3 regions of the Streptomyces sp. NBC_01006 genome follow, and region 2 is predicted to be linked to each of the others. Evidence: riboswitches for the same ligand, from Rfam matches in the RefSeq annotation. Region 2 holds a riboswitch; each other region holds the start of a gene.
What was found. Region 2 has a riboswitch for thiamine pyrophosphate ahead of thiO (glycine oxidase ThiO). Riboswitches for the same ligand answer to the same signal wherever they lie in the genome.
Positions count from the first base shown of each region.

Region 1: another riboswitch for thiamine pyrophosphate. It lies ahead of thiC (phosphomethylpyrimidine synthase ThiC); the one in region 2 lies ahead of thiO (glycine oxidase ThiO).
Region 3: another riboswitch for thiamine pyrophosphate. It lies ahead of OG509_RS27105 (thiamine ABC transporter substrate binding subunit); the one in region 2 lies ahead of thiO (glycine oxidase ThiO).

Region 1 covers NZ_CP108700.1:4,140,325-4,144,125, forward strand. The annotation lists gene OG509_RS18905 (hypothetical protein) at 1-557, shown strand, start outside; gene thiC (phosphomethylpyrimidine synthase ThiC) at 678-2,465, opposite strand; TPP riboswitch at 2,460-2,605, opposite strand; gene OG509_RS18915 (YibE/F family protein) at 2,678-3,801, shown strand, end outside.
Region 2 covers NZ_CP108700.1:2,534,285-2,538,085, reverse strand. The annotation lists gene OG509_RS11485 (thiazole synthase) at 1-437, opposite strand, end outside; gene thiS (sulfur carrier protein ThiS) at 443-643, opposite strand; gene thiO (glycine oxidase ThiO) at 640-1,902, opposite strand; TPP riboswitch at 1,900-2,012, opposite strand; gene OG509_RS11470 (NAD(P)/FAD-dependent oxidoreductase) at 2,117-3,337, shown strand; gene OG509_RS11465 (Rv2175c family DNA-binding protein) at 3,452-3,801, shown strand, end outside.
Region 3 covers NZ_CP108700.1:5,882,389-5,886,189, forward strand. The annotation lists gene OG509_RS27095 (phosphatidate cytidylyltransferase) at 1-751, shown strand, start outside; gene rlmN (23S rRNA (adenine(2503)-C(2))-methyltransferase RlmN) at 912-2,024, shown strand; TPP riboswitch at 2,051-2,179, shown strand; gene OG509_RS27105 (thiamine ABC transporter substrate binding subunit) at 2,267-3,370, shown strand; gene OG509_RS27110 (ABC transporter permease) at 3,430-3,801, shown strand, end outside.

The DNA.
Region 1 (3,801 bases), 1.6 Mb from region 2:
AGGGTGCCGGTCAGCAGGGCGAGGACGGCGCGGGCGTCAGTGCCGTGGTCGCGGTACTGGCACCGGTCCTCGCCGGCACCGCCATGCTGATCTTCCTGCTCGTGGGCTACGTCTTGAAGGCGGTCGAACCCGAACCGGCCTTCGCCAACACGATGCTGACGGCGGGTTGGCTGTTCGGCGCGCTGACCGTGGTCTCGCTGCTGTTCGCGGTGATCGGACTGCTGGTGACGGCCGTCCGCAACCGGGCGACCGAGGTGGTGGCCGAGGACGAGTCCGACGCGATACCCGACGAGGTCGCGCGGGCCCGCGAGGCCTGGCGGCATGCCCTGCTGGAGCGGGGCATCCTGCCGTTCCTGCGGGACGCGCTGGCCGATCCGAGCACGGCGCCGGCGTATCCGGCCCCGCACACGCCGAAGGCCGGGCGCATCCCCAACCTGGGATACACCCGGCCCGACTTCACCAGCCCGGGGTCCCCCTCACAGGGCCCCCGCCCCGGCTACACCCCGCCGGACTTCACCAGCCCGGACTTCAGCAGCCCGGACGGCGGCACGCAGTAGCGCCGCGGCCCGCAGTGGGCCGTCCGTCCTTGTTTCACGTGAAACATCGCGTCACGCCGGGACACTGCCCTGGGAAGCCCCCTCAACCTCCCCAGAGCAGCGCCGGCCGCCACGGGCGGGTCAGTCGGCCAGCGGGAGGTACACCCGGTTGCCGCTCGCCGCGAACTCGGCGGACTTCTCCGCCATGCCCGCCTCGATCTCATCGGCCTTCAGGTCGCCGCCGTGCTCACGGCGGATGTCCTGGGAGATCTTCATCGAGCAGAACTTGGGACCGCACATGGAGCAGAAGTGCGCGGTCTTGGCCGGCTCGGCCGGGAGCGTCTCGTCGTGGAACTCACGGGCCGTGTCCGGGTCGAGGGCCAGGTTGAACTGGTCCTCCCAGCGGAACTCGAACCGCGCGTCCGACAGGGCGTCGTCCCACTCCTGGGCGCCCGGGTGCCCCTTGGCCAGGTCCGCCGCGTGCGCAGCGATCTTGTACGTGATGACGCCGGTCTTCACGTCGTCGCGGTTGGGCAGGCCCAGGTGCTCCTTCGGCGTGACGTAGCAGAGCATCGCGGTGCCCCACCAGGCGATCATCGCGGCGCCGATGCCGGAGGTGATGTGGTCGTACGCCGGGGCGACGTCCGTGGTCAGCGGGCCGAGCGTGTAGAACGGCGCCTCCTCGCAGATCTCCTGCTGAAGGTCGATGTTCTCCTTGATCTTGTGCATCGGGACATGGCCCGGGCCCTCGATCATGGTCTGCACGTTGTGCCGCTTGGCGATCGTGTTCAGCTCGCCCAGCGTCTTCAGCTCCGCGAACTGCGCCGCGTCATTGGCGTCCGCGATGGAGCCGGGACGCAGGCCGTCGCCCAGCGAGTACGTGACGTCGTACGCCGCGAGGATCTCGCAGAGCTCCTCGAAGTTCGTGTAGAGGAAGTTCTCCTTGTGGTGCGCCAGGCACCACGCGGCCATGATCGAGCCGCCGCGGGAGACGATGCCGGTCTTGCGGCGGGCGGTCAGCGGTACGTACGGCAGCAGCACGCCGGCGTGGACCGTCATGTAGTCGACGCCCTGCTCGGCCTGCTCGATGACCGTGTCCTTGTAGATCTCCCAGGTCAGGTCCTCGGCACGGCCGTCGACCTTCTCCAGCGCCTGGTACAGCGGCACGGTGCCGATCGGGACCGGGGAGTTGCGCAGCACCCACTCGCGGGTGGTGTGGATGTTGCGGCCGGTCGAGAGGTCCATGACCGTGTCGGCGCCCCACTTGGTCGCCCAGGTCATCTTGTCGACCTCCTCCTCGATGGAGGAGGTGACGGCGGAGTTGCCGATGTTGGCGTTGACCTTCACCAGAAACCGCTTGCCGATGATCATCGGCTCGATCTCCGGGTGGTTCACGTTCGCCGGAAGCACCGCTCGGCCGGCGGCGATCTCCTCGCGGACGACCTCGGGGGAGACGTTCTCGCGGATCGCGACGTACTCCATCTCCGGGGTGATCTCACCGCGGCGGGCGTACGCGAGCTGCGTGACGGCTGCGCCGCCACGGCCTCGGCGGGGCTGGCGCGGGCGGCCCGGGAAGACCGCGTCGAGGTTCTTGAGGCCACCGCGCGGCGAGGTGTGCTTGATGCCGTCGTCCTCGGGGCGCACGGGGCGGCCCGCGTACTCCTCGGTGTCGCCGCGGCCGATGATCCAGTTCTCGCGCAGCGGCGGCAGCCCGCGCCGTACGTCGGTCTCGATCTGCGGGTCGGTGTACGGCCCGGACGTGTCGTAGAGCGTCACGTCCTTGCCGTTGGTGAGGTGGACTTGGCGGACCGGCACCCGGATGTCGGGGCGGGAGCCCGCCACGTAGCCCTTGTGCCAGCCCGGCTGGCGCTCGGTGTGGCCGTCGCCGTCCTGGCTGACGGCAGGCGTGCGTGCGTCATGAATGGTCATGAGACCTGATCTCCCTACGCCGGCATTACCCGGTAACAGGTTCGGCGGTCGACGCAGCCTCTTCCCGTACGCATATGTGCTGCGCGTACGGTGATCAGCGCCCTCTCAGCCCGGTGCTCCGAGCTCCCGCGTTGTGCAAAGGTGCCCCCACGCTAGCGTCATCTGTGGCGTGCTGAACAGTGGGCCCCCTCAACTCTTGCGATGATCTGCCGGTGACGTCCTCGCCGCAGCCTCCCACCGAGCCCACCGAGCCCACGGGTCACACCGACCACGCACACGTGGGCCACGGGCATGACCACGAGCATGCCCGGATCCCGGACCAGGGCCACTCCCACGGTCATTCCCACGGCCACGGACCGGCGGCCCCCGTCTCGAAGCACCTGCGCAAGGTCATCGCGGCGGTCCTGATCCCGTTCGCCGTCGCCGTCTTCGTCGGCATGGTGGTGCTCTGGCCGGGCGGTGCCCCCGCCCACGAGCGCTCCGGGGTGGGCTTCGACCGGCAGACCCAGCAAGGCGTCGTCACCGCGCTCGAGCAGGTCGACTGCAAATCCGTGAACGCCTCGCAAGTGCCGGCCACCGGCAGCGTCTCCACCCCGGAGGGACGCGAGGCCAAGGCCGCGCAGACCGGCGAGTGCAAGAAGGCCACCATCGAGGTCACCACCGGACCCGACAAGGGCCGCACCTTCTTCGAGATCATCCAGCCGGGCGCACCACGGCAGCTGAAGGACGGCCAGGAGGTGGTCGTCGCCTACGCGCCGGACGCCCCGCGGGATCTCCAGTACTCCGTGGTCGACGTGAACCGCAAGCTGCCCCTGGCGGTGCTGGCCGCGTTCTTCGCGGTGGCGGTGGTCGTCGTCGGGCGGATGCGGGGCCTGTTCGCGCTGATCGCGCTGGTCGTCAGCTTCGGCGTGCTGACCCTCTTCATCCTCCCGGCGATCCTGCAGGGCTCGAACCCGCTGGTCGTCGCGGTCGTCGGAGCCAGCGCCATCATGCTCATCGCGCTCTACATGTGCCACGGCCTGAGCGCCCGTACCTCCGTCGCCGTTCTGGGCACGCTCGTCTCGCTGCTGCTGATCGGGCTGCTGGGCTCGGTGTTCGTCGACTGGGCGTTCCTCAGCGGGAACACCGACGACAACACCGGGCTGATCCACGGGCTCTACCCGGAGATCGACATGAGCGGCCTGTTGCTCGCGGGCATCATCATCGGATCCCTGGGTGTCCTGGACGACGTGACGGTCACCCAGACCTCGGCGGTCTGGGAACTCCACCAGGCCGACCCGTCGATGGGGTCCCGCTCCTTGTACCGTGCGGCCATCAGGATCGGCCGCGACCACAT
Region 2 (3,801 bases):
ACGTCCTCCAGCTTGCGCGCCAGCACCGGGTCGTCGTTCGTGTAAGGCAGGACCGTGAAGCCCTCGTCCACCAGCGTCTCCGCCGCGTCCAGCAGCTCCACCCCGTCCGGCAGCAGGGTCCGCTCGTCGGCCACGACCTCCAGCTTGATCCAGTCCGTGCCCAGCGCCTCCCGCGCGAGGCGCGCCGTCAGCACCGCCTCGCCCGCCGTGAAGCACCCCGCGGTGTTCGGCAGCACCGCGATGCCCAGCCGGGTCAGCACCGACAGCACCGAGCCCTGGACCGTCGGGTCCAGCCGCCGCATCGCCACCGTCGTGAGCTCCGTGCCGGACGCGATCAGCGCCCGTTCCAGCACGTCCAGGCTGGGCGCTCCGCCCGTCCCCATGATCAGACGGGACGAGAAGGTCCGGCCGCCCAGTACGAAAGCGTCGTCCGCCATCGCGCTCAGCCTCCCTGTACCGCGGTGAGGACCTCGACCCGGTCGCCCTCGCCGACCGGCGTGAGCGCCCACTGCCCGCGCGGGACGACGGTCTCGTTCAGTGCGGCCGCGACGCCGGAGGGCGCCGCGGTCAGGGTGGCGACCACCGCGTCGAGCGTGGTGCCGGCCGCGATCTCGCGCGGCTCGCCGTTGACGGAGATGGTCATGCGTACGACTCCTGACGTGCGGCGGAGAACCGGCGCGGGGTGAACGGTCGGGCGATCTCCGGCAGCGTGCCGGTGGTCAGCAGCTCCGCCATCACGTCGCCGGTGAGCGGGGTCAGCAGCACCCCGTTGCGGTAGTGCCCGGTGGCCAGGTGCAGGCCGGGCAGGTCGGTCGGGCCCAGCAGCGGGGCGTTGTCCGGGGAGCCGGGCCGCAGTCCGGCCCGGGTCTCGGTCAGCGGCAGCTCGGTGATGCCGGGCACCAACTCATGGGCATCGCGCAGGAGTTCGTACACCCCGCCCGCGGTGACCGTGGTGTCCCAGCCGAGTTCCTCGCTGGTGGCCCCGATGACGAGCTCGCCGTTCTCGCGCGGCACCAGGTAGACGTGGCTGCCGCGGACCACCGCCCGTACCGTCCGCGACAGGAACGGCGCGTACGCCGCCGGCACCGCGAGCCGCAGCACCTGCCCCTTCACCGGCCGTACGGGAGGCAGCACCTGCGCCGGTACGCCGGCCAGCCGGCCGCTGAGCGAGCCCGCGGCCAGCACCACCTGGTCGGCGCGCAGCTCCGTACCGTCGTCGAGCCGTGCGCCGACGGCCCGGTCGGCGGCGGTCAGCAGCCGCTCCGCGGCCGCCCGGCGGATCTCCACGCCGGAGCCCTCGCAGGCGGCCAGCAGCGCGGCCGCCAGCCGGCGCGGATCGACCTGGTGGTCGCCGTCCACGCGCAGCCCGCCCCGCACGCCGGGAGCCAGCATCGGCTCCAGGCGGCGGCACTCGCGGCCGGTGAGCCACTCGGACTCCAGGCCGCAGCGGCGCTGGAGGGCGTGCAGTTCGCGCAGGTGCAGCCGGTCGTCGGAGTCGAGGGCCACGGCGAGGGTGCCGCAGGCGCGGTAGCCGATGTCCATCCCGCCGCTGGCCTCGGCCAGCTCGGCGGTGAACTCGGGGTAGCGGGCGGCCGAGGCGACGTTGAGGCCCAGCAGGGTCTCCTCGCCGTAGTGCAGCTCCGTGACGGCGGCGAGCATGCCGGCCGCGACCTGTGCGGCGCCGCCGCCGGGCACCGGATCGGCGAGCACGGTCCGCAGCCCGCGCCGCGCCGCCCGCCAGGCGGTGACGAGGCCGATGATCCCGCCCCCGATGACGAGGACGTCGGATCCCGTGGATCCCGTGGATCCCGTGGATCCCGTGGATTCCGAGGCCCCTGTGGACCTCGTGGACCCTGTGGACCCTGGGGATCCCGCTTCGGATCCCTTCCGAGATGAGTGCATGGGCGTCCAGCCCCTCCCTTCGCCGGCATGACCCGGATCAGGTTCGTACGGTCGGAGGCCGCTCAGCCTCCCTCTCAGCCCGGTCCGCCCGGACTCCCGCGATAGGTACGGGCGCCAGCCTAACCCCGGCGCCGGGGGCGGGTAAGGCTGCCTCCCCGGCCGCCGCGCCGGGCCGCTGTTCCTGACGAAACGTCAGATCGCTAGGCTGGGCGGTGTGAGCGAGCAGACGGAACAGACTCAGAGCGGCGTCGTCATCGTCGGCGCCGGAATGGCCGGGGTGCAGACCGCGGTCGCGCTGCGGGAGCAGGGGTGGCGCGGTCCCGTGACCCTGCTGGGCGCCGAGCCCCACCAGCCCTACGACCGGCCGCCGCTGTCGAAGGCGGTGCTGCTCGGCAAGGCCGAGGACTCCGCGTTCGACGTGGACTTCGAGGGGCTCGACATCGTGCTCCGGCTCGGGGTGGAGGTCACCGGGCTGCGGGCCGCCGAGCGCGAGCTGGACACCGAGGCGGGGCCGGTCCCGTACGAGGTGCTCGTCCTGGCGACCGGCGCCGAACCGCTGACCCTGCCCGGGTCCGAGGGCGTCCCCGGCGTGCACCTGCTGCGCACCCTGGACGACGCGGCCCGGCTGCGCCCGGTGCTGGCCCGGACCCCGGCGACCGTGGTGGTCGGGGCGGGCTGGATCGGAGCCGAGTTCGCCACCGCGGCGCGCACGGCGGGCTGCGCGGTGACGGTGGTCGAGGCGGCGGACCGGGTGCTGGCCGGGGCGCTGCCCGCGGAGGTCGCGGCCCCCATGGCCCACTGGTACGAGGAGGCCGGGGCCACCCTGCTGACCGGCGCCAAGGTCTCCTCGGTGGAGTCCGGGCGGGTCCTGCTCGCGGACGGGCGGGAGCTGCCCGCGGGCGCGGTGGTCGTGGGCATCGGAGCCCGCCCGGCGACCAGGTGGCTGGCGGACTCGGGGGTCGAGCTCGGGCCGGACGGCGCGGTCGCGGCGGACGAGTACCTGCGTACCTCCCTGCCCGGGGTGTACGCGGTCGGCGACTGCGCGTCGTTCCCCTCGGCCCGCTACGGGGCGCGGCTGCTGGTGCACCACTGGGACAACGCCCTGCAGGGGCCGCGGGTGGTCGCGGCGAACATCGTGGTGGGGACCGAGGCACAGGTCTACGACCCGGTGCCGTACTTCTGGTCGGAGCAGTTCGGGCGCTTCGTGCAGTACGCGGGGCACCACGCGGACGCCGACGAGCTGCTGTGGCGCGGGGATCCCGCCGAGGCGTCGTGGTCGGTGTGCTGGCTGCGGGGCGGTGCGCTGGCCGCGGTCCTGGCGGTGGGCCGGCCGCGGGACCTGGCGCAGGGGCGGAAGCTGATCGAGACGGGGGCCCCGGTGGATCCGGCCAAGGTCGCCGATTCCGCGGTCCCGCTGAAATCGGCGCTGGTCTAGCCCGGTGCGAGCCCGGTGCGAGCCCGGTACGGAGCCGGGTGCGGAGGGGGTGCGGGGACCCGGACGGGTCGGCTCGGGTACCGGGTGTCGGTCCGAGGTGGCAGGCTTGTGCCCGTGACCGAGATTGACGCAAAGATCGATGCCCTTGTCCCCGCCTGGCTGTACGTCCCCGACATCGCCGAGATGCTCGACATCGAAGTGACCCGGGTCCGCCAGCTGGTCAAGGAAGGTCAGCTGATCGCCGTACGCCGGGGCGAGAACCGTTCGCTCCAGGTGCCCGCCCCCTTCATCGACGGCGACAAGATCGTCAAGGGCCTGGTCGGCCTGCTGACCGTGCTCCGCGACGACGGCTTCTCCGACGAGGAGATCCTGGAGTGGCTGTTCACCCCGGACCCGACCCTGCCCGGCACCCCCGTCCAGGCGCTGAGCGAGAATCGCGGCACGGAGGTGAAGCGCCGCGCTCA
Region 3 (3,801 bases), 3.3 Mb from region 2:
CGCTTCGCTGTTCATCGTCAAGGCGGTCTTCGTCGGCGTCATCGTCGTCGCGGTCGTCGTGGGCCTGTGGGAGCTCACCTCCCGGCTCCAGGAGAAGAAGGGCATCAAGGCGCCGCTCGTCCCGCTCGCGGTCGGCGGCGCCGCCATGGTCATCGCCGGGTACGTCCGGGGGGCCGAGGGTGCCTGGGTGGCCATGGCCCTGACCGCGCTGGCGGTCCTGGTCTGGCGGATGACCGAACCGCCCGAGGACTACCTCAAGGACGTCACGGCGGGCGTCTTCGCGGCGTTCTACGTGCCCTTCCTGGCCACCTTCGTCGCGATGCTGCTCACCGCCGACGACGGGCCGGAGCGCGTGGTCACGTTCCTGCTGCTGACCGTGGTCAGCGACACCGGGGCGTACGCGGTGGGCTGGCGCTTCGGCAAGACCAAGCTGGCGCCGCGCATCAGCCCCGGCAAGACCCGCGAGGGGCTGCTCGGCGCGGTGGCCTTCGCGATGGCGGCCGGCGCGCTCTGCATGGAGTTCCTGATCGACGGGGGCGTGTGGTGGCAGGGCCTGCTGCTCGGTCTCGCGGTCGCGGTCAGCGCCACGCTGGGCGACCTCGGTGAGTCGATGATCAAGCGGGACCTGGGCATCAAGGACATGGGCACGCTCCTCCCGGGCCACGGCGGCATCATGGACCGGCTCGACTCCCTGCTGCCGACCGCCCCTGTGGTGTGGCTGCTGCTCGCCGCCTTCGTCGGCACCGGCTGAAACCGGGCCCCGCGGCTTCCGACCGGCGGGCGGTTCACCAGGGCAACCCCGCTGAGCTGGGACGACGTACGTACGAAGGCTTCGGGTGGGTCGGGGCGGTTACTCTTGAAAGGCGCGCTGCTTCTGCGGCGCGCCTTTCGTCTTACGAGGAGTACCAGCCATGGCCCGCCCTGTCCCGGGAGAGCTCACCTTCGTCGCCCCTCGCGGGGCCAAGAAGCCGCCCCGGCATCTCGCCGACCTCACGCCCGAGGAGCGTCGCGAGGCGGTCGCCGCGATCGGCGAGAAGCCCTTCCGGGCCAAGCAGCTCTCACAGCACTACTTCGCCCGGTACGCGCACGACCCGGCCGAGTGGACCGACATCCCGGCGGGCTCGCGGGAGAAGCTCCAGCAGGAACTGCTGCCCGAGCTGATGAACGTCATCCGGCACATCTCGTGCGACGACGACACCACGCGCAAGACCCTGTGGAAGCTGCACGACGGCACGCTCGTCGAGTCCGTGCTGATGCGCTACCCCGACCGGGTCACCATGTGCATCTCCTCGCAGGCCGGCTGCGGCATGAACTGCCCGTTCTGCGCCACCGGCCAGGCGGGCCTGGACCGCAACCTGTCCACCGCCGAGATCGTCCACCAGATCGTCGACGGCATGCGCGCGCTGCGCGACGGCGAGGTCCCCGGCGGCCCGGCCCGGCTGTCCAACATCGTCTTCATGGGCATGGGCGAGCCGCTGGCCAACTACAAGCGGGTCGTCGGCGCCATCCGCCGCCTCACCGACCCCGAGCCCGACGGCCTGGGCCTGTCGCAGCGCGGCATCACCGTCTCCACCGTCGGCCTCGTCCCGGCGATGCTGCGCTTCGCCGACGAGGGCTTCAAGTGCCGCCTCGCGGTCTCGCTGCACGCGCCGGACGACGAGCTGCGCGACACCCTCGTCCCCGTGAACACCCGCTGGAAGGTCCGCGAGGTCCTCGACGCGGCCTGGGAGTACGCCGAGAAGTCCGGCCGCCGGATCTCCATCGAGTACGCCCTGATCCGCGACATCAACGACCAGGCCTGGCGCGGCGACCTCCTCGGCCGGCTGCTCAAGGGCAAGCGCGTCCACGTCAACCTGATCCCGCTGAACCCGACGCCGGGCTCGAAGTGGACCGCCTCGCGTCCCGAGGACGAGAAGGCCTTCGTGGAGGCCATCGCCCGCCACGGCGTGCCGGTGACCGTACGGGACACCCGCGGCCAGGAGATCGACGGCGCCTGCGGTCAGCTCGCCGCGAGCGAGCGGTAGGCTGGCCCGCGTATATCTGAATACTCATATTCCGACAGGGGAGCGCCACAGCGCTGAGAGTGCGGCAACACGCTATCTAGGACAAGCACAGCGGCCGCAGACCCTCTGAACCTTGCCCAGGTCATTCTGGGTAGGAAGTTCGGTCACCACCTCAAGCTGTTGCGCCCTGCCCGGGCGCCCGCTCCACCGGAGCGCCCGGGCAGGGCCGCGTCTTCTCCTGGTCAACCCAGGAGGAATGTTCCGTGAGCACCACCAGGAAGATCGCGGGTGCGGCGCTGGCCGCGGCCCTCGGTGTCAGTACGCTCGCCGCGTGCGGCGGCGGCAAGGCCAAGGACGAGTCCGCGGCCGGCGGGAGCGAGGCGCCGAAGTCCAAGACGGTCACGCTCGTCTCGCACGACTCCTTCAACGTGACCGACACGGTCCTCAAGGAGTTCGAGCAGCAGAGCGGCTACACCGTCAAGGTCCTGAAGTCCGGGGACGCGGGCGCCGCCCTCAACCAGGAGATCCTCACCAAGGGCTCCCCGCGCGGCGACGTCTTCTTCGGTGTGGACAACACGCTCCTCTCGCGCGCCCTCGACAACGGGATCTTCACGCCGTACGAGGTCAAGGGCCTGGCCGACGTGAAGCCCGAGTACGTGCTCGACAAGGAGCACCGGGTCACCCCGATCGACTCCGGCGACATCTGCGTCAACTACGACAAGGCGTACTTCGCCGACAAGAAGCTCGCCCCGCCGCAGACGCTGGACGACCTGGTCAAGCCCGAGTACAAGAACCTGCTGGTCACCGAGAACGCGGCGACCTCCTCGCCGGGCCTCGGCTTCCTGCTCGCTTCCGTCGGCAAGTACGGGGACGAGGGCTGGAAGGACTACTGGAGCAAGCTCAAGGCCAACGGCGTCGAGGTCGTCGACGGCTGGGAGCAGGCCTACAACGAGCGCTTCTCCGGCTCCGCGGGCGGCAAGAAGGCCAAGGGCGACCGGCCGCTGGTCGTCTCGTACGCCTCCAGCCCGCCGGTCGAGGTCCTGTACGGGGAGCCGCAGCCGGCCGAGGCCCCCACGGGCGTGGCCACCGGCACCTGCTTCCGACAGGTCGAGTTCGCGGGCCTGCTCAAGGGCGCGAAGAACGAGGAGGGCGGCAAGGCGCTCCTCGACTTCCTGGTGAGCAAGAAGTTCCAGGAGGACATGCCGCTCCAGATGTTCGTGAACCCGGTGGTCAAGGACGCGAAGCTGCCGGAGCTGTTCACGAAGCACGGCGTGGTCATCGAGAAGCCGGAAAACGTCGCTCCCGAGACCATCGCCAAGAACCGTGAGCAGTGGGTCAAGGCATGGTCCTCGCTCGTCGTGAAGTAGGACGCGAGAGCACTCCCGTGAAGGAGAGCGCGCGCGGTACGGCTGTCAGGCTCCTGCTGATGGCCGTGCCGCTCGCCTTCTTCGGGCTGTTCTTCGCCTACCCCGTGGCCGCGATCGTCGGCCGCGGGATCAAAACCGACGAGGGCTGGCAGTTCGGCCGGATCGGCGAGGTGCTGACCCGGCCCGACATCGCCGACGTGCTCTGGTTCACCACCTGGCAGGCGCTCGCGTCCACGGTGCTCACGCTCCTGATCGCACTCCCCGGCGCGTACGTCTTCGCGCGCTTCGAGTTCCCCGGCAAGCAGCTGCTGCGGGCGGTGGTCACGGTCCCGTTCGTGCTGCCGACGGTGGTGGTCGGCACCGCCTTCCTGGCGCTGGTCGGGCGCGGCGGACTGCTCGACGAGCTGTGGGGCGTCCGGCTGGACACCACC